3 regions of the Trujillonella humicola genome follow, and region 2 is predicted to be linked to each of the others. Evidence: predicted binding sites of a transcription regulator. Region 2 holds the regulator's gene; each other region holds the start of a gene.
What was found. Region 2 encodes LexA, which represses DNA repair genes until DNA is damaged. Its sites were predicted from a motif close to TCGAACANNTGTTCGA; they were not measured.
Positions count from the first base shown of each region.

Region 1 (7,476 bases), on a different contig from region 2:
AGCCTGGAGTGGGGGACCCGCACCGAGACCAAGAACGTGAACTCGCTGCGCTCGGTCGAGCGAGCCGTGCGCTACGAGATGCGCCGGCAGGCCGCCGTCCTGGACGCCGGCGGGCGGGTGCTGCAGGAGACCCGGCACTTCCACGAGGACACCGGCAGCACCTCGCCGGGCCGGAGCAAGGAGGAGGCGACCGACTACCGGTACTTCCCCGAACCCGACCTGGTGCCGCTCGCGCCGGACACCGAGTGGGTGGAGAAGCTCGCCACCGGCCTGCCCGAGCTGCCGGCCGCCCGCCGCGCCCGCCTGCAGGAGGAGTGGGGGCTGTCGCCCACCGAGATGGCGTGGCTGGTCAACGCCGGCGCGCTCGGCCTGGTGACCGACACGGTGGCCGCCGGGGCGTCCCCGGCCGACGCCCGCAAGTGGTGGCTGGGCGAGCTCGCGCGGCGGGCTAACGACGCCGGCGTGGAACTCGGCGAGCTCGCGGTCACCCCGGCCCAGGTGGCCGAGCTGACCGCGCTGGTCGGCGAGGGCACGATCAACGACCAGCTCGCGCGCCAGACGCTCGACGGCGTGCTGGCCGGCGAGGGCGATCCGCGGCAGGTGGTGACGGATCGCGGCCTGGCCGTCATGGGCGAGTCCGACGAGCTGGTCGCGGCGGTCGAGGCCGCGATCGCGGGTGCTCCCGATGTCGTCGAGAAGGTCCGCGGCGGCAAGGTGCAGGCTCTCGGCGCGCTGGTCGGCGCGGTCATGAAGGCCACCCGCGGCAAGGCGGATGCGGCCACGGTCAGGCGCATGCTCGAGGAGCGCGTCGTCGGGTAGCACGGCCGGATCCGGTGGTGGGCCCGGCAGGGCTTCGCCGGGTCCGGTGCGGCCCGCCCGGGGGGACGGCACCGGACCGCGTCTGTCGGCCGGGAGGCCGACGACGTCACAGCGGGCTGAGTTCGGCAGCGGGGTGTGATCTGGGTGGGAAAACCCGTCACAGGCTTCTACGCCTCGGGTCCTCCGTGGTGGCCGCCGGCCTCGTCGTAGTAGCGGCGAACGTGCAGCGACCGAACGAACAGCGCCACCAGCATGAGCGCGGCAAGGCCGGTGAGTACGGCCGCGAACGGCCGTATCCACGCGGACTCCACCCCGACGGTGAACGACGCGACGAAGCCTGCGATCAAGAAGACGACGCAGAACAGGTAGAACCCCTGTGCCGCGCGGCTCGCCGTCCACGCTGGCGTCTCCTCAAGCGGTCGCCAGAACCTCACGGCCGGACCGTATCCTCAGGTCACCGCGCTGTGCCACGCAGAGCGGCCGGGCGCGCTGACCTGGGCCGCGGAGTAGATGGCGATTTTTCCCACCCAGATCACACCCCGCTGCCGAACTCACAGCGGGCTGTCCTCCCCGGACGCCCCCGGGGGCAGGATCCGCAGGACCTTGTCGTCGTCCTCGGCGGGCTGGCCCAGCCCGTCGCGGTTGGACGTCGTGATCCACAGGGCGCCGGTCTGCGGTTCCAGGACGACGGTGCGCAGCCGGCCGTACTGGTCGGGGAGCAACTCCTCGGGCTCGGCCACGGGGACGCCGGCGCCGTCGAGCGTGACGGAGTAGATGCGCCGGCCCTCCAGCGCGCCGAGGTGGATCGTCGGTCCGGCGACGGCGCACCCGGCCAGGCCGCCCGCAGCGCCGTCGATGTCCTGCACCGCGTCCGGTGCGCTGCCGCCCTCGACGACCTCGCCGAGCAGGTCGGGCCCTTGTCCCGGGTCGTCGGTGGCGTAGAGCGATTCGTCGCCGCCCAGGCAGAGCGCAGTGACGTTGCTGAAACCGCTGCCGTGCACGGGGTTGTCACCGATCGGCTGGCCGAAGACGTCGATGCGCAGCACCTTTCCCGCCAGCGACGCCGGATCCCGTGCCAGCGCCGGGTCACCGGTGTCCCCGGTTCCCACGTACAGCGAGCCGTCCAGGCCGAACAGCAGTGCGCCGCCGTTGTGCACCTCGCCGCGCGGGATGCCGGTGAGGACGGCGTTCGGAGTACCGCCGCTGAGCGGGAAGCGGACCACCCGGTTGTCCGTGGCGGTGCTCAGGTAGGCGTAGACGAGACCGTCCTCGTCGAAGGTGGGGGAGAGCGCCAGCCCGAACAGGCCGCCGTCCCCTGCGGTGTCGACGCCGGGGACCACCATGATCTCCCGGGCCGGCGACCGGTCGGGGAAGACTTGCAGCAGCCGGCCCGTCTCCCGCTCGGCCACCAGGGCGGTGCCATCGGGGAGCAGGACCAGTCCGGTGGGCACGTCCAGGTCCGTTGCCACCACGTTCGGGTCCTGTGCGCCCTCGCCCGGCTGGCCCGACGGAGGTCCGGAGGGCGGCGGCGGTACCCGGCCCTCGGTGGGCGGGGCCACCTGGGGAGGTGCGCCCTCGGGGAGTGGCCGCCAATCGCCGGACGGCTCGTAGCTGTCGTCGCTGCCGCAGCCGGCGACCACGGCTGCCAGGAGGAGCGTGCCGGCCAGCCGGGACGCCCGTCGTCCGCGCTCCCGCCTCACGCCTCAGACAGTACGTGCGCTGCGTGCCCGCCGGGGGCGACGCCGACGGCGCGGGGAACCGGTCGTCGGGTGGTCGGGCGGCGTGAGGGGGTGCCATGAGGGCCAGCGTGCCCGTCGGCTCGGACGGGGAGCGCGTGGACGTCCACAGGGAGCTGGTTCATCCACAACAGCGTCTTTGCTGGTCAGGCGCCCGTCGAGGCGCTAGTATCGAACACGTGTACGAGGCGTCGGCGGTTGACGGTGACGGTGTCCTGTCGCCGGTCGAGGTTGCCGTGGGCGAGTTGGTCGAGGGGTTGGCGGACAGTCGCTGGGAGGTCCGCCGGCCACCGGGTCAGTGGATCCTGGAGGCGTTCCACCCGCACGGGAGCGGCGCGCTGGTTGCCGCGGTCGGTCGCGCGCTGGCGGAGTCGGCGGCGGCAGAGACCCCGTCCGCCTCATCGCCCGCCTCCTCCACGTCCGCTTCGTCCCCGCCGTCCACCTCGTCCACCGCGTCTTCCACGTCCACCTCGTCGGGTGGGGCCGCGTCAGCGTCTGCGCTGTCGGGAGGAACCGCGCACGCTGCCCCGTCGGGCGATGGCATCGCGTCTTCTGCGGTGTCCGCCGATGGCCCCGCGGTGGAGGTGCCGCCTGCTGACGGTGCGGCGGTCGGTGCGCCGGCCGGCGCGGTGGTGCCGTCTGCGGCTGGCGTGTCGTCGGTGGATGGGCGGGTGCGGTTGCTGGAGGAGGGGGCGGGCTGGCTGGACGTGGCGGTGGATCTGGAGCAGGGGTTGGCGCAGTTGGCCGGGGCGCGGGTGCGGGCGGTGGCGGCGTTCGCCCGGTGCCGGCCGGCGGCCTGGGACCGGCAGCCCGGGGAGGTGGGGGCGGCGTCGGCGGCGTCGCGGGCGGCGCGGCCGGCGGTGGTGGCGGCGGTGAGTGAGTGGGCCGCCGATGAGCTGGGCGCGCGGTTGCGGTTGCCCGGGCCGGCCGCGGCGGAGTTGCTGGTCGAGGCGGTGGAGCTGGTGGAGCTGTTGCCGGGCACGCTGGCGGCGTTGGAGGCCGGGGACATCTCCTGGGCGCAGGCGCGGGCGTTGGTGGAGTTGCTGCGGCCGGTGGCGGTGGGCAAGAAGGCGGCGGTGGAGGCGCGGGTGTTGCCGCGGGCGCCGGGGCAGACGGTGACTCAGTTGCGCCAGTGCACCCGGCGGGCGATCGCCCGGATCGACGCCGATGCGTTGCTGCGCCGGCTGGAGCAGGCCATCCGGGAGCGGAAGGTGACCCGCCAGGCCGGGCAGGACGGGATGGCGGTGTTGTCGGCGTGGCTGCCCGCGCCGGTGGCGCGGGCCTGCTGGGAGGTGCTGCGCGCCCACGCCCGGGCGTGCGCGGTCGACGCGGAGGGGCGGGCGGATCCGCGCAGCCTGGATGAGCGGATGGCCGACTGCCTGGCCGATCTGATCCTGCGCCCCGACGCCGCCGGCCGCTCTCCGGTGCAGGTGCTGCTCACGCTGGTGGCCTCGGTGGACACGCTGACCGGGACCGGGCCCGACGCCGATGAGCCCGGTGAGCTGGAGACAGACACGGTGCCGGCGGCGCTGGTCCGCGAGCTGGCCCACACCCTGGGCCTGCTGCCCCGCCCCACGACCCAGACCACTCCCAGCGACCCGACCCAGCCGGCCGACCCGACCGACCCGGCCGACCCGGCCGACCCCGCCGACCCGGCCGAGGCGGCTGATCCGGGCGATCCGACTGACCCGGCCGAGCCGGCCGAGGCGGGTGAGGCCGCGCCGGGCGCAGACGACCGCGCCGGGGACGGCTCGGACGAGCACGACACCGGCACCGGTGCCCGACCGGACTCCGCCGCCGGAGGCGACAGCAGCGGCAGCGGCGGCGACACCGAGGGCGCAGGCGGCGGTAGCGGCGGCGACATCGAGGGCGACGGCACCGGCGGCGACGGTGACGCCGAGGGCGAGGACGGCGGCACCGGCGGCGGTGGCGCCGAAGCCGGTCGTGTCCGCGGCGCCGAGGACCTGCCCGCTCGTGCCGAGCCGACCTCGACCGGCCTGACCCCCACGGAGCCGGCCCCCGCAGAGCCGGCCCCCGCAGAGCCGACCCCCACAGAGCCGGCCCCCACAGAGCCGACCCCCACAGAGCCGACCCCCACAGAGCCGACCCCCACGGGGCCGACCCCGGCAGAACAGGCCCCGGCGCCCCCGACCCCGGCGCCCCCGGCGCCGGCCCCGGCGGACTCGACCTCGGCCGAGGGTGCGGCGGGTCTTCCCGCGGCGGAGGTCGCGGCGGGTGCCCGGGCTTCCGCCGCGCTGGCCGCCGCCGGCGCCGCACCGCCCGGCCCGGCCGGGCAGGCGGCGACCGCCGGGGCCCGGCAGGCGCTGGCCGCGCTGCTGGACCTGCGCCGGCTCACCGACACCGCACTGGCCCAACGCCCCCGCATCGCCGTCGTGGACAACCTCACCGGCTGCCTGCTGGCCCTCACCGACAGCATCGAGCTGCGCGCAGCAGCCCGCGACGGCGCCGGGCTGAGCCCACCACCGGACACCGACGGCTACCGCCCCTCGGCCCCACTGGACCGGTTCGTCCGGCTACGCGACCGCCGCTGCCGCTTCCCCGGCTGCCGCGCCCGCGCCCGCCGCGGCGACCTGGACCACCGCGTTCCCCACCCGCTGGGCCCCACCGCCCACCACAACCTGGAAAGCCTCTGCGAGCACCACCACCGGCTGTCCCACCAAGCACCGGGCTGGCAACTGAGCGGCTGCTCCGACGGCGGCCTGGTCTGGACCCTGCCCGGCGGCACCACCATCACCACCGTCCCACCCCGCTTCGGCACCGACGACGGCAGCCAACCCACCCCCACCGGCACCGGCACCGGCGCCGACCCGGCCAGCGACGACCTGTCCAGCGACGACCTGCTGCGCGACGACATCCCCTGGTACCGCCTCACCCCCACCCAACGCCGCGAACGCATCCGGCTCGCCGTCTGCGGACGACCGGCCCGCCCCGGCGACCCACCCGCACCCTTCTGAGAAGGAGTCGCAGCACGTGAGCAGCACGTGAGCAGCACGGTGGACGGGCGGAGCCTGCGGATACACGGGGAACGCAGCCGCAGGAGTGTCGGCCTCCCCGGCGTCCACGTGCACCCTGCTGAGCGGCTCCCGACGAGCAGCTCGCCGGATGGGGCGGAATCGAGCGGCCGGGGCGCGATGAGCAGGCCCCTGGCGGAGAGCCGCTCAGCCGCGAGGCGGGGCGGGGACGTCGATCCGGCCACCGGACAGCGCCGCCAGCCGTGGCAGGTCCCGTGCCCGCAGCACCGGCAGGCGGACCTCGGTGCCGCGGGTCGTGACCAGCCACAGCCCGGCGCGGTCGTCGACGCGGATGCCGGCCACCTCCCGCCACGGCACCCGGCGCGCCCCGACCACCGATCGGGCGGTCACGGCCTCGTCATCGATGTCGACACCGACCCGCAGCACCCACGCGGCCGCGACCAGCGGGATGAGCAGGAAGACCAGCGTCCACACCGCAGCTGCAGCCAGCGGCAGGACGCAGACCAGCAGCACGACGACGGGCACCAGTGCGGTGCGGCTCATGCGCAGACGGACGGGGGCGGCGGCCACGCTTCCCGATGCTCCCAGACGCGCTCACTCGCGGAGCCGGCGCAGCCGATCGGCGGTCTCGCTGCCCGGGGCGGCCGTGTAGACGACGAGCTGCACACCCGGGGCATCGGCAGGCGTCAGCTGGTGGTGATCGAGCAGCAGCGTGCCCACGGTCGGGTGCTCGAAGCGCCGCTCGCCGGCGCTGAACCGGTCGACGTCCCGGCTGGCCCAGCCCGCACGGAAGTGCTCGCTGGCCGCCTCCAGCCGGGCCACCAGGGCGAGCACCTCGGGATCGCTGAGCCGGGCGCCGGCCTCGGCGCGGAACTGGGTGAGGAACCGGCGGCTGTCGGTCTCCCAGTCACCGAGCAGGGCGCGGACCGCCGGGTCGGTGAAGACCAGCCACAGCAGGTTGCGGTCGGCCGGCGCGGCGGCTGCAGCGCCCGGGTAGAAGCGGGCGTAAGCGGTGTTCCAACCGACGATCGCCCAGCTCGCGGTGATCGCGTAGGCGGGCGAGGGATCCAGGGCATCGAGCAGCCGCTGCAGGTGTCCGGGCAGCCGGTCGGGACCCGACGCCGGCGCCGGAGCCCGGTGCCCGGTCAGCCGCAGCACGTACTCGTGCTCGGCGGCCGACAGCCGCAGCGTGCGGGCCAGCGCGTCCACGACCTGGCGCGACGGGTTGATGTCCCGCCCCTGCTCCAACCACGTGTACCAGGTGTGGCTCACCCCGGAGAGCAGCGCGACCTCCTCGCGGCGCAGCCCCGGCCCCCGTCGCCTGCCGGCTCCCGGGACGCCCGCCGTCTCCGGGTCGACCTGCTGGCGGCGGGAGCGCAGGAAGGCGCCGAGCTCGCGGCGGGCGGCGCTGGGCACGGCGATACCTCCCGGTGCCAGGACTGGTGGTGGTGATACCAGTATCAGCGCTGTCTCGGCTCGCCCGGGCCCGGCGCCTACGCTCTGGAGTCGTGACCACGGTCGAGACAGAGCCCACCGCCAACGACGCCCGCGCGGCCACCGTCGACGTCAAGCCCCGCAGCCGCGAGGTGACCGACGGCATCACCAAGGCGCCCGCCCGCGCGATGCTGCGCGCGGTCGGCATGGGCGACGACGACTGGGAGAAGCCGCAGATCGGCGTCGCCTCGTCCTGGAACGAGATCACCCCGTGCAACCTCTCCCTCGACCGGCTGGCCAAGCGGGCCAAGGAGGGCGTGCACGCCGCCGGCGGCTACCCGCTGGAGTTCGGCACCATCTCCGTCTCCGACGGCATCTCCATGGGCCACGAGGGCATGCGCGCCTCGCTGGTCTCGCGCGAGGTCATCGCCGACTCCGTCGAGACCGTCATGTTCGCCGAGCGCCTCGACGGCTCGGTGCTGCTGGCCGGCTGC
Region 1 is NZ_JBJNRJ010000009.1:61,160-68,635, reverse strand. Features, by position in the region: gene gatB (Asp-tRNA(Asn)/Glu-tRNA(Gln) amidotransferase subunit GatB) at 1-819, shown strand, start outside; gene ACK586_RS07285 (hypothetical protein) at 987-1,253, opposite strand; gene ACK586_RS07280 (PQQ-dependent sugar dehydrogenase) at 1,371-2,519, opposite strand; gene ACK586_RS07275 (HNH endonuclease signature motif containing protein) at 3,227-5,530, shown strand; gene ACK586_RS07270 (PH domain-containing protein) at 5,735-6,091, opposite strand; gene ACK586_RS07265 (helix-turn-helix transcriptional regulator) at 6,143-6,964, opposite strand; gene ilvD (dihydroxy-acid dehydratase) at 7,057-7,476, shown strand, end outside.
Region 1: the regulator LexA is predicted to act here: its motif matches at 3,002-3,017, upstream of ACK586_RS07275 (HNH endonuclease signature motif containing protein).

Region 2 (7,476 bases):
ACCGCTGGGGGTCGGCTACCTCGTGGCGTCCTGGACGGCGGCCCCGACGGCGTCGCCGACGGCACCGTGACCGGTCCGGCGCTACCGCCGGTGGTCGCCGTGGTGGGGCCGACGGCGACGGGCAAGACCGCCCTGGCCGTCACGCTGTGCCGGCGGCTGGGCGGTGAGGTCGTCAACGCCGACTCCATGCAGCTCTACCGCGGCATGGACATCGGCACCGCGAAGCCCGACCTCGCCGAGCGTGGCGGCGTCCCGCACCACCTGCTCGACCTGTGGCACGTGCGGCAGCCGGCGTCGGTGGCCGAGTACCGGGACCGCGCGCGCGCCGAGATCGACCGCCTCCGGGCGGCCGGCGTGCTCCCGCTGCTGGTCGGCGGTTCCGGCCTGTACGTGCGCGCGGTCCTCGACGAGCTCGACTTCCCCGGGACCGACCCGCAGGTGCGCGCCCGGCTGGAGGCCGAGCTGGCCGAGGTGGGGCCCGCCGCGCTGCACGCCCGCCTGGCCGCGGTCGACCCGGCCGCGGCCGCGGCGGTGCTGCCCGGCAACGGCCGGCGGATCGTCCGCGCCCTGGAGGTGGTGGAGCTGACCGGTCGGCCCTTCCGCGCCTCGCTGCCCGAGCCCCGCCCGCACTACCCGGCCGTGGTCGTCGGGCTGGACCGGGAGCCGGCCGAGCTGGACGAGCGGATCGCCCGCCGGGTCGACCGCATGTGGGCCGCCGGATTCGTCGCCGAGGTGGAGGCGCTGGCCGCCGAGGGGCTCCGGGAGGGCCCCACCGCGTCCCGGGCGCTGGGCTACGCCCAGGTGCTCGCCCAGCTGGACGGCGAGCTCTCCGCCGCGGGGGCGCGGGAGCGCACCGTCACCACCACCCGGCGCTTCGTGCGCCGTCAGCGCTCCTGGTTCCGGCGCGACCCCGCGACCAGCTGGTTCGACGCGGGGCGGCCCGACCTGGCCGACGCCGTCGCCGCGGTGATCACCGGCCGTACCCTGGACCGGGTGCGCGGCGGTGAGCCGTGCAGCAGCACAGCAGCGCCGCGCACGCGACCGGCGGGCGCCGGCGAGGAGGACCCGTGAGCACGCACGACCGCGTCCTGGTGGGGCACGGCACGGAGAACGACTTCGTCGTCCTGCCCGACCCCGACGGCAACCGCTGGCCGCAGGACCGGCTGGACGCCGCGATGGTCCGCCGGCTCTGCGACCGCCGCGCCGGCCTCGGTGGGGACGGCGTCCTGCGGGTCGTGCGCAGCATCCACGTCCCCGACGCCGCGGCGGTGCTCGGCGAGGACCTCGACCGCTGCGAGTGGTTCATGGACCACCGCAACGCCGACGGTTCCCTGGCCGAGATGTGCGGCAACGGCGTGCGGCTGTTCCTGCACGTGCTGGTCACCGAGGGTCTGCTCGACCGGGCCGCGTGCGCCGACGGGGTGTGGATCGGCACCCGGGGCGGACCGCGCCGGGTGGGTGCGGGGGACGACGGGACCTACTGGGTCGACATGGGCCCGGCCCGGGAGTTCGGCCGCGGCTCGACCGAGGTGGGCGGGCACCGCTTCGACGGGCTCGCGGTGTCGATGGGCAACCCGCACCTGGCCTGCCTGACCGACGTCGACCTCGACGCGCTGGACCTCTCCGGCCGGCCGGAGGTCGACCCGGCGCTGTTCCCCGACGGCGTCAACGTCGAGCTCGTGACCGTGCTGCGCGGGGCAGCCGAGGGCCGGGACGTCGAGGGCGCCGACGCGCACGTCCGGCTCCGGGTGCACGAGCGCGGGGTGGGGGAGACCCGCTCCTGCGGAACCGGTGCGTGCGCCGCGGCCTACGCCGCACTGGTCGCCGGTGGCGCGGCCGCCGGGACCGTCGTGGTCGACGTCCCCGGCGGCCGGCTGACCGTCGACGTCTCGCCGCAGACCACCGTGCTGCGCGGCCCGGCGGCCGTCGTCGCCGTCGGCGAGCTCACCGCCGAGTGGCTGGAGGGGCCGGCCGACCGGCCCTGACCCGCTCCCCCGATCAGGGCCGGTCGGGGGTGTCCGCCCGTGTCTCCGGCTCGTCGGTCGGCGCCTCGGGCTTGTCCGCCGGACCCACGTTGCCGGTGCCCCGGGGCCGTCCGCGGCCGGTGTCCTGGTCCGGGCCGCCGAACGGGTTGCGCGGCGGGTCGAGCCCTGCCGGGTCGCGGCCCGGGTCGTCCAGCCCCTCGCTGCTGCTGGTGCTCACGGGTGCCTCCTCGTGTCCGGTGTCCTCTCCCTGTCGGGACGGCCCTACCCGCACGGGGGCGGGATGCATGCGGGCTCCGCCGGCGTTGTACCCACCGATGACACGAGCAGTGATCTCCACGGAAGAGACAACTCAGGTGCCCGGGCGGAACGGGCATGCCACGCTGGAGCCGATGACCACCGCACAGAACCGCGCCGTGCTCGCCGACGCGCAGGACCGCGCCGAGCGTGCCGCCGGCGCCACCCCGCCCGCCGAGGAGGCCGTGCGTCCGGCCGGCCGCTGGGACGAGCCCGACGACACCACCGGGAGCTACGACCTCGAGCAGCGCGGCGCGCTGCGCCGCGTCGCGGGCCTGTCCACCGAGCTCGCCGACGTCACCGAGGTCGAGTACCGCCGGCTGCGCCTCGAGCGCGTGGTGCTGGTCGGGGTGTGGACCGAGGGCACGCAGGCCGACGCCGACCGGTCCCTGGCCGAGCTCGCCGCGCTGGCCGAGACGGCCGGATCCCAGGTGCTCGAGGCCGTCAGCCAGCGGCGCCCGACCCCCGACGCAGGCACCTACGTCGGCTCCGGCAAGGCGGCCGAGATCCGCGACATCGTCGCCTCGACCGGCGCCGACACCGTGATCTGCGACGGCGAGCTCACCCCGGGCCAGCTGAACGCCCTGGAGAAGATCCTCAAGGTCAAGGTCGTCGACCGGACGGCGCTGATCCTCGACATCTTCGCCCAGCACGCGAGCAGCCGGGAGGGCAAGGCCCAGGTCGAGCTGGCGCAGATGCAGTACATGCTCCCGCGGCTGCGCGGCTGGGGTGAGTCGATGTCCCGGCAGGCCGGTGGACGCGTCGCCGGTGGTGGCGGCATCGGCACCCGCGGTCCCGGCGAGACCAAGATCGAGACCGACCGGCGGCGCATCCGCTCGCGGATGAGCAAGCTGCGCCGGGAGATCGCCGGCATGGCGACCGCCCGGCAGACCCAGCGCTCCAACCGCGACCGCAACGCCGTGCCGAGCGTGGCGATCGCCGGCTACACCAACGCCGGCAAGTCCAGCCTGCTCAACCGGCTCACCGGCGCGGGCGTGCTGGTGGAGAACGCGCTGTTCGCCACTCTCGATCCCACGGTCCGCCGCGCGCAGACCGAGGAGGGCCGCGAGTACACCCTCACCGACACCGTCGGCTTCGTGCGCCACCTGCCGCACCAGCTGGTCGACGCCTTCCGGTCGACCCTGGAGGAGGTGGCCGCCGCCGACCTGCTGCTGCACGTCGTCGACGGGTCCGATCCCGACCCGGTCGGCCAGATCGACGCCGTCCACGTCGTCCTCCAGGAGATCGACGCCTCGTCGGTCCCCGAGCTCATCGTGGTGAACAAGGTCGACGCCATGACCGAGGAGGACGTGCTCACCCTCCGCCAGGCGCTGCCCGGCGCGGTGTGGGTCTCGGCGCGCACCGGGGAGGGCATCGAGCGGCTGCGGGAGATCCTGGCCGCGCGGCTGCCGCACCCCGAGATCGAGGTGGACGTGCTGGTGCCCTACGACCGCGGCGACCTGGTGGCCCGCGTGCACCGGGACGGCGAGGTGCTCAGCGAGAGCCACGAGTCCGGCGGCACCCGGCTGGCCGCGCGGGTCGACGGTGCCCTCGCCGCGGCCCTCGGGGAGTTCGCCGGCCCGGTCGCCTGACCCGGCCACCCCGTGCAGCGGCGCACCGGCCCGGCCGAGGTCACGATCGGGTCACGGCCGGGTACCGTGACCCGGTGACCAGCGGCGTGGTGCGGCGCTCCCTCCCGGCCATGCTCCGGCGACCGGTGCCCGAGCACCCTCCGGTCGTGTCCGCCGGCCGGCCGACGTGGTGGGCGGTCCTCATCGCGGTCGCCGTGGCCGCCCTCCTCACGCTCGACCTCCTGGGGCACGGGCTGACCGAGCGGGTGGACCACCGGGTGTCCGACCAGGTGGCGGAGTGGGGGCTGCGTGACTCGGCGGCCTACCAGCCGCTGTGGCTGGTCACCCAGATCGGCGGCCGGGGCACGATGCTGCTCGTCCTCGCCTGCCTGGTCGGCTGGCTCCTCGTTCGGTACCGCACCGTCGTGCCGCTGCTGCGCGTGGTGCTCGCGCTGGTGCTGCTGAGCGTGGTCGTCTACCAGCTGAAGTGGGGGATCGGCCGGACCGCGCCTGCCTTCGCTGGCGGCCAGTTCCTGCACCATCCCGACGGCGAGTCCTTCCCCTCCGGGCACGTGGCCAACGCGGTGCTGCTGTGGGGGGTGGCGCGCTGGCAGGCGGTCGAGTTCGGTCTGCCCGCGCGAGCCCAGCGCATCCTGTGGTTCTTCGCGGTCGTCGGCCCGGTGCTGTGCGGCCTGGCGATGATCGTCCTGAACTTCCACTGGGTCAGCGACGCGGTCGCCGGCGCCGCCGTGGGTGTCGTCCTGCTGGGCGTGGTTCACGCGGTGGACGCGCTGGTCCTGTCACGCTGGGTAGGTGCCGCACCGCGCCGATCGGACCACGGGGGTCCAGCGTCGCCGTGACGGCTCCGGCGCGTCCCGAGGCTCGGCCGGCGCGGGGCTCGCTGCCGCCCTCCTGACCGTCGGCGGGCCGGCGCTGGTCCTGTGCTCCTCGGTCGCGCTCGCACCGGCCGCGCTCGCCGAGGAGGCCGCGCCGGCGACCACGCAGTGCGAGATCACCGATCCCCGGCTGACGGAGCTGTCCGGCCTCGTCGTGGGGGCGGACGGCACCATGCTCGCGATCAACGACGGCGGTGACCTCGTGCAGGTCTTCGCCCTCGACCCGGCCTGCCAGGTGATCCGCGTGCACGAGGCGGACGTGGATCCCTTCGACCCCGAGGACCTCGCGGTCGGGACGGACGGCACGGTCTGGCTGGCCGACACCGGGGACAACACCGGCACCCGCGAGACGGTCGCGTTGATCGCCCTGCGCCCGGACGGCTCCACCGCCGTCCACCGGCTGACCTACCCCGACGGCCCGCACGACGCCGAGGCGCTGCTGCTGGCCCCCGACGGCACTCCCTACATCGTGACCAAGGAGGTGCTCGGCTCCAGCGACGTCTTCCGGCCGGTGGCTGCACTGGAGCCCAACGGCACCGTCGGGCTGGTCGAGGTCGCCTCGGTGGACCTCACCCTGACCGGCACCCCGGGCGGGCCGGTGGGCCGGGCCGGTCAGTTGCTGGTCACCGGCGGCGCGGTTGCCGCGGACGGTTCCGCCCTGGCGCTGCGCACGTACACCGACGCCTACGTGTGGCCGCTGACCGGCTCCGACGTCGTCGGGGCGCTGGCGGGCGATCCGGTCCGCGTCGCTCTGCCCGAGTCTCCGCAGGGCGAGGCGATCAGCTTCTCCGCCGACGGGACCGCGGTCGTCGTGGCCAGCGAGGGGCTCCCGAGCGTCGTCAGCGTCGTCCCGGTGCCGACGACGACCGCGCCGGCCGGCGCCACCGGAGCGCCGGACGGCTCGCTGGCCGACGTCCTCACCGAGACCGAGGACGGCGTCTCCCCGCTCACGGCCGGTCTCCTCGCCGCCGCCCTGGCGACCGCGATCATGTGGCTCGTGGGCCGGCGACGCCGCCGGAGCACGCCGCCGGCCGGGCCGACCCGCAGCTGACCCCAGCGCCGGACCTCACCCGGCCGGGCTCCAGGTCAGACGCGGCGCAGCACCGTCACCACACGGCCGAGCACCGTCGCGTCGTCGCCGGGGATGGGCTCGTAGGCCGGGTTGTGCGGCAGCAGCCACACGTGGCCGTCCTTGCGCTTGTAGGTCTTCACCGTGGCCTCGCCGTCGATCATCGCGGCGACGATCTCGCCGTTCTCGGCGGTCGGCTGCTGCCGGACGACGACCCAGTCGCCATCGCAGATGGCCGCCTCCACCATCGAGTCGCCGCTCACCTTGAGCATGAAGAGCGTGCCCTCGCCGACCAGCTCGCGGGGCAGCGGGAAGACGTCCTCGACCGCCTGCTCGGCGAGCACGGGACCGCCGGCGGCGATCCGGCCCACGAGCGGCACGTAGGTCGGCGCCGGGCTCGCGGCGTCCTCGGCGACCGGCGGAGGCGGCGCGGCCGCACCGGCGGCGGCGATCTCGCCGGGGAGCCGGACGTCGAGGGCGCGGGGGCGGTTGGGGTCGCGCCGCAGCCAGCCCTTCTTCTGCAGCACCGACAGCTGGTGGGCGACCGAGGAGGCCGAGGAGAGGCCCACCGCCTCGCCGATCTCGCGTACGGACGGCGGGTATCCGCGGCGGTCGATCGAGTCGCGGATGACCTCCAGGACGCGCCGCTGCCGCTGGGTCAGACCATCGCCGGCCTCGCCCCGGTCCGGAAAGGTCCGGACCTCCGCGGTGGGGGCCGACGGCGTGCCGGTCGCCGTGCCGCCCGCGCGGCGCGACCCGCCGCGCCCCCCCGACGTCCCGCTGCTGCCCGCCACGTCTCCTCCTCGCCGGCCGTCCGGTGACGGCTCGTCCGTCCGCCCCGCTCGCCCGGCCGCGGTCCTCGCCCGGCCGTTCCGGAGGCGTGCCCGGACGGTAGCGCGTTCGGGCCGGCTTCTCAAACACATGTTCGAAGTCGACCGTGTCGGGCTCGCTCCTGTCGGCGGGGTGCGGTAGACATCGCACAGACGTTCGATTCGAACGGCTGTTCGATGGGCCGCCGGTGCGCGGTGGCCGTCGTGGAGGAGGCGCGGGAGTGGGCACGGTGCGCGAGGCAGGGGTCTGCGGACGGTTGCACGGCGGAGGTGCAGTCCCGTCCGGCCGGCAGGGTGGGCCCGGTTCGGGGGTCGCCGGGCCCGGGCGACCGGGGAGCGAACGCGCGGCGGTCCGGTCGCGCGTCCGCCCGGGAGGCGCGCCGCCGCCGCGCCGTGACACCGTGCGGCCGGCCGCGCGGCCCGTTCCGTGGGCGGCGGCGACCGGCGCCGGGCGGGTGCGATCGGGCCGGCGGGTTCCCGCGCCGTGCGGGAACGGGCCGCTGCGACTCACCCGGCGTGGGCGGGTCGTGCTGACAGCGCTGGCCGTCGCGGCGTCCGCACTCGCGCTGCTCGTCCTGTCCGCGGTGCTGGGGAGCGGCAGCGGGCTCGAGCTCGCCGGCGGGAGCAGCGTCGTCGTGGCGCCGGGGGACACGGTCTGGTCCATCGCGGCGGCGGTGGCCGACCCGGGGGAGGACGTGCGCGCGGTGGTCGACGCGATCGAGCGGCTGAACGACCTGGAGGGTGCCGTGGTGGTGCCCGGGCAGGTGCTCGAGGTCCCGTGATCGGGCGGGGAGGTCTATCCGTGGCGTCGACGAATCTGTCGCCGATCTT
Region 2 is NZ_JBJNRJ010000032.1:157-7,632, reverse strand. Features, by position in the region: gene ACK586_RS15795 (class III extradiol ring-cleavage dioxygenase family protein) at 1-70, shown strand, start outside; gene miaA (tRNA (adenosine(37)-N6)-dimethylallyltransferase MiaA) at 67-1,071, shown strand; gene dapF (diaminopimelate epimerase) at 1,068-1,985, shown strand; gene ACK586_RS15780 (hypothetical protein) at 1,999-2,202, opposite strand; gene hflX (GTPase HflX) at 2,375-3,871, shown strand; gene ACK586_RS15770 (phosphatase PAP2 family protein) at 3,946-4,710, shown strand; gene ACK586_RS15765 (SMP-30/gluconolactonase/LRE family protein) at 4,664-5,797, shown strand; gene lexA (transcriptional repressor LexA) at 5,833-6,609, opposite strand; gene ACK586_RS15755 (LysM peptidoglycan-binding domain-containing protein) at 7,173-7,427, shown strand.

Region 3 (7,476 bases), on a different contig from region 2:
CCCCGGCTCGGGGAAGTCGGGCACGTCCACCGCCAGCGAGGCGACCAGTTCGTCGAGGGGCTCCTGCGCCCCGGCCGGCTCCGTCACCGGCGCTTCCTGCCGCCACCACGGCGGCCGGCCGGCCGCTGCGGCCGTGCGCCGGGGCGCGGCGCCGCCGTGGCACCCGAGCGGGGCTCGGCCGGTCCCACCGAGGACGGCGACTCGACGACCACGTCGGCCCGGACCGGCCCGAGGTCCTCCTCGCGCGCCCCCGCGCCGACCGTGGCCTGCCGCCGGGCCGCCGGGGCGCGGCGGGCGCTGGCCACGGGCCCGCGCCCGGGGCCGGTGCCCCGGCCCGCCGCCTCGCGGGCGGCCGAGGCGCGCCGCGCGAGCACCCGCTTGCGCAGGGCCACCACCTCCGGCTCGCGCTCCTTGAGGTCGGCGACGATCGGGGTGGCCAGGAAGATCGACGAGTAGGTGCCCGCGGCCAGTCCGACGAAGAGCACGAGGGCGAGGTCCTTGAGGGTGCCGACCCCCAGCAGGCCCACGCCGACGAACAGCAGCCCGGCGACGGGCAGCAGGGCGATCACCGACGTGTTGATCGAGCGCATCAGGGTCTGGTTGACCGCCAGGTTCGCGGCCTCGCCCCAGGTCATGCGGGCGGACCGTTCCAGGTCTCGCACGTTCTCGTCGACCTTGTCGAAGACGACGACGGTGTCGTACAGCGAGAAGCCGAGGATCGTCAGGAAGCCGACCACCGTGGCCGGCGTCACCTCGAAGCCGATCAGCGAGTAGACGCCGGCGGTCAGCACGATGTCGTGCAGCAGCGCGGCGATCGCCCCGATGGCCATCTTCGGCTGGAACCTGATCGCGAGGAAGGCGATCACCGCCACCAGGAACACCACGAGGGCGACCAGCGCCTGCTGGGTGATGTCCGAGCCCCACTCCGCGCTCACCGCCTCGGGGCTGACCTGGTCCGCGTCGACCCCGGCCGCCTCGGCGACCGCCGCGACGACCGCGCGCTCGCCGTCGTTGTCCAGGCCCTCGGTGCGCAGCAGGATGGAGTTGCCGCCGACGACCTGGGCCGAGGCGACCTGCGCGCCGGTGTCCTCGGCGGCCTCGCGGACCTCGGTCAGCTGCTCGATGGTCCCGGGCAGCCGGAAGCTGTTGCCACCGGAGAAGTCGATGCCGAAGTTGAACCCGCGGAACGCGAGCGTGGCGATGCACAGCAGCACCACCACGGCGGTGATCCGGTAGATCAACCGGCTGCGCCCGACGACGTCCAGCCCCGCCTCGCCGTTGTAGAGCCGGTGGGCCAGCGAGGCGCGGCGCTGCGGCCGGCGCGGCGCGGCCGCGCCCTCCTGCGGGAGCCCGGCGTCGGCCAGCGCGTCGTCGTCGGCGGTAGCAGCCGCGTCGGCGGCCGCGGACGAGGCGTCCCGCCGCTCGTCGGCGTCCGTGCCGACCGCGATCTCCTCGTCGGGCCGGGACTCGTCGCGACTCATGTGAGGCTCCTGTCGATGGCGGTGCTGCCCGCGCCGGTCCCGGCACCGACCAGCTCGCGCTCGCCCGCGGCCGCGGAACGCGGGGCGCGGGGACGGTCGAGGCTGGCGCCCAGGCCCGACAAGCGGCTGCTGCCGAAGGACCGGAAGCGGGCGAGCACGACCATCAGCGGGTGGGTGAACAGGAAGACGACCACGAGGTCGAGGACGGTCGACATGCCCAGCGTGAACGCGAAGCCCTTCACGTCCCCGATGGCCAGCCAGTACAGGATGGCCGCCGCCAGGAAGCTGACCGCGTCGGCCGAGAGGATCGTCCGGCGCGCCCGGACCCAGGCCCGCGGCACGGCCGAGCGCAGCGCGCGGCCCTCGCGGATCTCGTCCTTGAGCCGTTCGAAGTAGACGACGAACGAGTCGGCGGTGATGCCGATCGACACGATGAACCCGGCGATCCCGGCGAGGCTGAGGGTGAAGCCGATCTGCCGGCCGAGCAGCACCAGGCAGCCGTAGACGACGACCGCCGACAGCAGGAGGCTGGCGATCATCACCAGCCCGAGCAGCCGGTAGTAGACCAGCGCGTACACGAAGACCAGCCCGACGCCGATGGCGCCCGCGATCAGCCCGGCCTGCAGCTGCTCCTCGCCCAGCTCGGTGGAGATCGACTGCGCGGTGGCCTGGGAGAAGGTCAGCGGCAGGGCGCCGTAGCGCAGCTGGTTGGCCAGCTCCTCGGCGCCGGCCTGGTCGAACTGCCCGGTGATCGTCGTCGGGTTGCTGGTGATGGCCGACTGGATGACCGGCGCGGACACGACCCGCTCGTCGAGCGTGAACGCCACCTGCTCCTGCTGGTGGGCGATCGTGTACTCGGCCCAGGTCTGCTCACCGTTGCCGTTGAAGTCCAGCAGCACGATCCACTCGCCGGTGCCCTGCTGCGTGCCGGCCCGCGCGTCCTCGATCTCGGTGCCCTCGATGATCGCCGGGCCCAGCAGGTACTTGCCCTGCCCGTCCTCGGTGCAGGCCGCGACGTAGGAGCCGGGATCGGCGGGCAGGACCGGCTCGTCCTGCGCATCGCAGCGCAGCGCGTCGTAGGCGGGTGCCGCCTCCTCGGCGCTCGCCGCGACCGCCGGCGTGGTCGGCTCCGCGGGATCGGCCGGGGGCGCCGAACCGTCGGTGGGCGCGGTGCCGTCGGTGGGCGCGGTGCCGTCGGTGGGCGCGGTGCCGTCGGTGGGCGCGGTGCCGTCGGTGGGCGCGGTGCCGTCGGTGGGCGCGGTGCCGTCGGCGGGCTCCGCCGGGGCGTCCGGAGCCGACCCGGTCACCGTGTTGTCCAGCGTCGAGCACAGGCCCGTGAGATCGGTCACCGACGGGCAGATCACCGGCCGGAACCTCAGCTGGGCGGTCTGGCCGAGCTCGCGGGCCTGCTCGCCGTCCTCCCCGGGGACCGAGATGACGATGTTCGTGTTGCCCTCGGTGACCACCGAGGCCTCGGCGACGCCCAGGCCGTTGACGCGCTGCTCGATGATCCGGCGGGCCAGCTCCAGGTCCTCCGGGTCGGGTGCACCCCCGCCGGGCGTCTGCGCCGACAACGTCACCGTGGTGCCACCGCGCAGGTCCAGCCCCAGCTGCGGGGTGCGGGTGTCGCCGGTGAAGAACACCAGGGCGTAGAGCCCGGCGACGATCAGCAGGAACGCGGCGAAGTACCGGCGCGCGGGGAGCTGGCGGTTGGCCACGGGAAGCTCAGCGGTTCTGGTCGGCGGGACCGCCGTCGACGATGCCCGGGGTGTCGTCGCCAGGGGTCGCACCGTCGGTGGAGGTGGCGTCGGAGCCGGCGGTCACCGGCTTGCGCACCTCGAGGATGGCCTGCAGCGCGAAGGTGACGACCACCCCCGGCGCGACCTCGACGTCCACGGTGGTGTCGGTCTTGCCCGACACCGTGCCGTGCATGCCGCTGGTCGTCATGACGGGCGTCCCCGGCTGCAGGGACTCCTGCATCTGCTGCTGCTGGGCCGCCATCCGCTTGCGCTGGCGCGCCGGCATCACGATGAGCAGCACGAAGGCCAGCGCGAGCAGGATCAGGGGAAAGAACTCCACGGCAGGGGTGCCTCTCTACCGCGCCGGGACTGCGCGCGGTCGGTGCGATCCGGGACGGGACCGCTCGGGTACGTCGGCTGTTCACATCACTGGGGCGCGCAGCGACCAGCCGTGGAGCGCACGGCCGGCCGGACCGTCTCCTCGGTCGAGTTGCGCGCCAGCGACAGGCAGTCTAGGCGTCGAAGAGCGGTTCGGGGTCCGGGCGCGGGGCCAACGTGACGGGTGAGCCGCTGCCGAGCGGGAGACCGCCGCGCGGGAGCGGCTGACCGAGGTGCCGCCAGGCCGCCTCCGTGGCCACCCGGCCCCGCGGCGTCCGCGCGAGCAGGCCGGCGCGGACGAGGAACGGCTCGCACACCTCCTCGACGGTGTGCGACTCCTCTCCGACCGCGACCGCCAGGGTGGAGACGCCGACCGGCCCGCCGCCGAAGCGCACGACCAGCGCCTCGAGCACCGCACGGTCGAGCCGGTCCAGCCCGAGGTCGTCGACGTCGTAGAGGGCCAGCGCCGCCCGTGCGACCGCGAGGGTCACCCGGCCGTCGGCCTCCACCTCGGCGTAGTCGCGCACCCGGCGGAGCAGCCGGTTGGCGATCCGCGGGGTGCCCCGCGAGCGGCCGGCGATCTCCGCCGACCCGTCGGGGGTCAGCTCCACGCCGAGCAGCTCGGCGCTGCGGGCCAGCACCTGCTGCAGCTCGGCCGGCTCGTAGAACTCCATCTGGCCGACGAAGCCGAAGCGGTCGCGCAGCGGCCCGGTCAGCAGCCCGGCCCGCGTGGTGGCGCCGACCAGCGTGAAGGGGTTGATGTCCAGCGGGATGGCGGTGGCGCCGGGCCCCTTGCCGACGACGACGTCGACCCGGAAGTCCTCCATCGCCATGTACAGCAGTTCCTCGGCCGGCCGGGCGATGCGGTGGATCTCGTCGATGAACAGCACGTCACCGGGGCCGAGGTTGGACAGCATCGCCGCCAGGTCGCCGGACCGCTCGATGGCCGGCCCGCTGGTGATCTTCACCGAGGTGCCCAGCTCCGAGCCGATGATGAGCGCGAGGCTGGTCTTGCCCAGCCCGGGCGGACCGGACAGCAGCACGTGGTCCGGCGGCCGGCCGCGGCGCTTGGCTCCCTCGAGCACCAGGGCCAGCTGGCGGGCGACCTTCGGCTGGCCGATGAAGTCGTGCAGCGAGTGCGGGCGCAGCGCCGACTCGACGACGCGCTCCTCCTCGCCGGCCTGCGGGGACACGGCGAACTGGCGGCCGAGGTCGTCGTCGACCTCGGCGGGCAGCCCCCGGTCGAACGGCGCGCTCACGACCGCCCCAGGAGCTGGATGGCCTGCCGGAGCAGGGCGGCGATCTGCACGCCGCCGTTCTCCTGCTGCTCCTCGGCGACCGGGGCGAGAGCGGCGAGCGCCGTCTCGGCCTCCTTGCCCGACCAGCCCAGGCCCACCAGAGCCGCGGTGAGCTGGTCACGCCAGGGGGCGATCGGCGTCAGCGGCACCGTGCCCGCCGGCAGGGCGGGGCCGTCGAGCGACGTGTCGGTCGCGGTGGTGCCGAGCCGGTCGCGCAGCTCCAGGATCAACCGCTCGGCGCCCTTCTTGCCGATCCCGGGCACCTGCATGAGCGCCTTCACGTCGGCCATCGACACGGCGCGGCGCACCTCCCGGGGCGGGTGGATCGCCAGCACCGCCTGGGCCAGCCGCGGCCCCACCCCGTTGGCGGTCTGCAGCAGCTCGAACAGCTGCCGCTCGTCGTCGTCGGCGAAGCCGTAGAGGGTGAGCGAGTCCTCGCGGACGACGAGGCTGGTCGACAGCCGCGCGCTCTCCCCCACCTGCAGCCGGGCGATGGTGCCCGGCGTGCACTGCACGGCCAGGCCCACGCCGCCGACCTCCACCACGGCGCCGTCCGGCGACACCGCCGCCACCCGGCCGTGCACGCTCGCGATCACGGTCAGACCCCCTGCCAACGCGGGAGCGTCCGCGGTCGGACGCCCGCTCCGATTCCTCCGGCGAGGGCTGCGACGCGCAGCCGGTGCTGCGCGGGGCCCCGCCACACGTGGCAGACGGCCAGGGCCAGGGCGTCGGCCGCGTCGGCCGGCTTCGGCGCGGCGGCCAGCCCGAGCACCCGGGTCACCATGAGTGCGACCTGCTCCTTGTCGGCCCGGCCGCTGCCGGAGATCGCGGCCTTGACCTCGCTCGGCGTGTGCCAGGCGACCGGCCGGTCGGCCTGGGCCGCGGCCAGCGCCGCCACCCCGGCCGCCTGCGCGGTGCCGGTGGCCGTGCCCTTGTTGTTCTGGGTGAAGACCCGCTCGATGGCCACCACGTCGGGCCGGTGCTCGCGCAGCAGCGCGGTGACGGCCGTGTGCAGCTCCAGCAGGCGCAGCTCCAGCTCCAGCTCCGGCGAGCTGCGGACCACTCCCACGCCGACCGCGACCGGCCGGGCGCCGGGGCGGCCGTCGACGACGCCCCACCCGCACCGGGTGAGGCCGGGATCGATGCCCAGCACCCGCATGGAGCCTCCTGACCACTGCCGAACTGGTGTTCGACCGAGGCTAGCCGGTGCGGCCGACGACCAGCGCCGCAACACACCGATGACCGGCTCGCAGGGGCCCGCGCCGAGCGTGCGAGGCGGGAGGGGGGTCCTAGATTCTCTCGAGCACCTCGTCGGAGACGTCGTAGTTCGCGTACACGTTCTGTACGTCGTCGCAGTCCTCGAGCGCGTCGACGAGCCGGAAGACCTTGCCCGCGGTCTCCTCGTCCAGCTCGACGCTCACGCTGGGCACGAACCCGGCGTCGGCGGAGTCGTAGTCGATCCCGGCGTCCTGCAGCGCACTGCGCACGGCGACCAGGTCGCCGGGCTCGCAGACGACCTCGAAGGAGTCGCCCTGGTCGCGGACCTCCTCGGCGCCGGCGTCGAGCACGGCCATGAGGACCGAGTCCTCGTCGACCCCCTCGGCCGCCGGCACGACGATGACGCCCTTGCGGGAGAACAGGTAGGCCACCGAGCCCGGGTCGGCCATCGACCCGCCGTTGCGGGTCATGGCCGTGCGCACCTCCATGGCCGACCGGTTCTTGTTGTCGGTGAGGCACTCGATGAGGACGGCGACCCCGCCGGGCGCGTAGCCCTCGTAGGTGATGCCCTGGTAGTCGACGCCGCCGGCCTCCGCGCCGGACCCGCGCTTGACCGCGCGGTCGATGTTGTCGTTGGGCACCGAGCTCTTCTTCGCCTTCTGGATGGCGTCGAACAGCGTCGGGTTGCCGGCCGGGTCTCCGCCGCCGGTGCGGGCGGCGACCTCGATGTTCTTGATCAGCTTCGCGAAGAGCTTGCCCCGCTTGGCGTCGATCCCGGCCTTCTTGTGCTTCGTGGTCGCCCACTTGGAATGGCCGCTCATGGCGGTGGTCTCCTCTCCTCCCCGGCGACGGCGCCGGACCTGCGCTCCCGGGCACTGCGCACGATCTCGACGAACAGCGCGTGCACCCGGCGGTCCCCGGTCAGCTCGGGGTGGAAGCTGGTGGCCAGGAGGTCCCCCTGGCGAACCGCCACGATCTTACCGTCGCCCGGTCCGCCGACGACCCGGCCGAGCACCTCGACGCCCGCCCCGGCCTCCTCCACCCACGGTGCGCGGATGAAGACGGCGGGCACCGGCGGTCCGTCCAGGCCGGTGCCGGTGAGCTGCACGCGGGACTCGAAGGAGTCGACCTGCCGGCCGAAGGCGTTGCGCCGCACGGTCACGTCCAGCCCGCCGACCGTCTCCTGACCGGGCGGCGCGTCGAGCAGCCGGTCGGCCAGCAGGATCATCCCGGCGCAGGAGCCGTACGCGGGCAGCCCGGACCGGACGGCGTCCCGCAGCGGGCCGAGGACGCCGAAGCGGGTGGCGAGCTTGGCGATGGTCGTCGACTCCCCGCCCGGGATCACCAGCCCGTCGACCCCGG
Region 3 is NZ_JBJNRJ010000018.1:27,191-34,666, reverse strand. Features, by position in the region: gene ACK586_RS11605 (adenine phosphoribosyltransferase) at 1-87, opposite strand, end outside; gene secF (protein translocase subunit SecF) at 84-1,481, opposite strand; gene secD (protein translocase subunit SecD) at 1,478-3,199, opposite strand; gene yajC (preprotein translocase subunit YajC) at 3,207-3,560, opposite strand; gene ruvB (Holliday junction branch migration DNA helicase RuvB) at 3,733-4,857, opposite strand; gene ruvA (Holliday junction branch migration protein RuvA) at 4,854-5,510, opposite strand; gene ruvC (crossover junction endodeoxyribonuclease RuvC) at 5,495-6,055, opposite strand; gene ACK586_RS11570 (YebC/PmpR family DNA-binding transcriptional regulator) at 6,186-6,935, opposite strand; gene pdxT (pyridoxal 5'-phosphate synthase glutaminase subunit PdxT) at 6,932-7,476, opposite strand, start outside.
Region 3: the regulator LexA is predicted to act here: its motif matches at 6,074-6,089, upstream of ruvC (crossover junction endodeoxyribonuclease RuvC).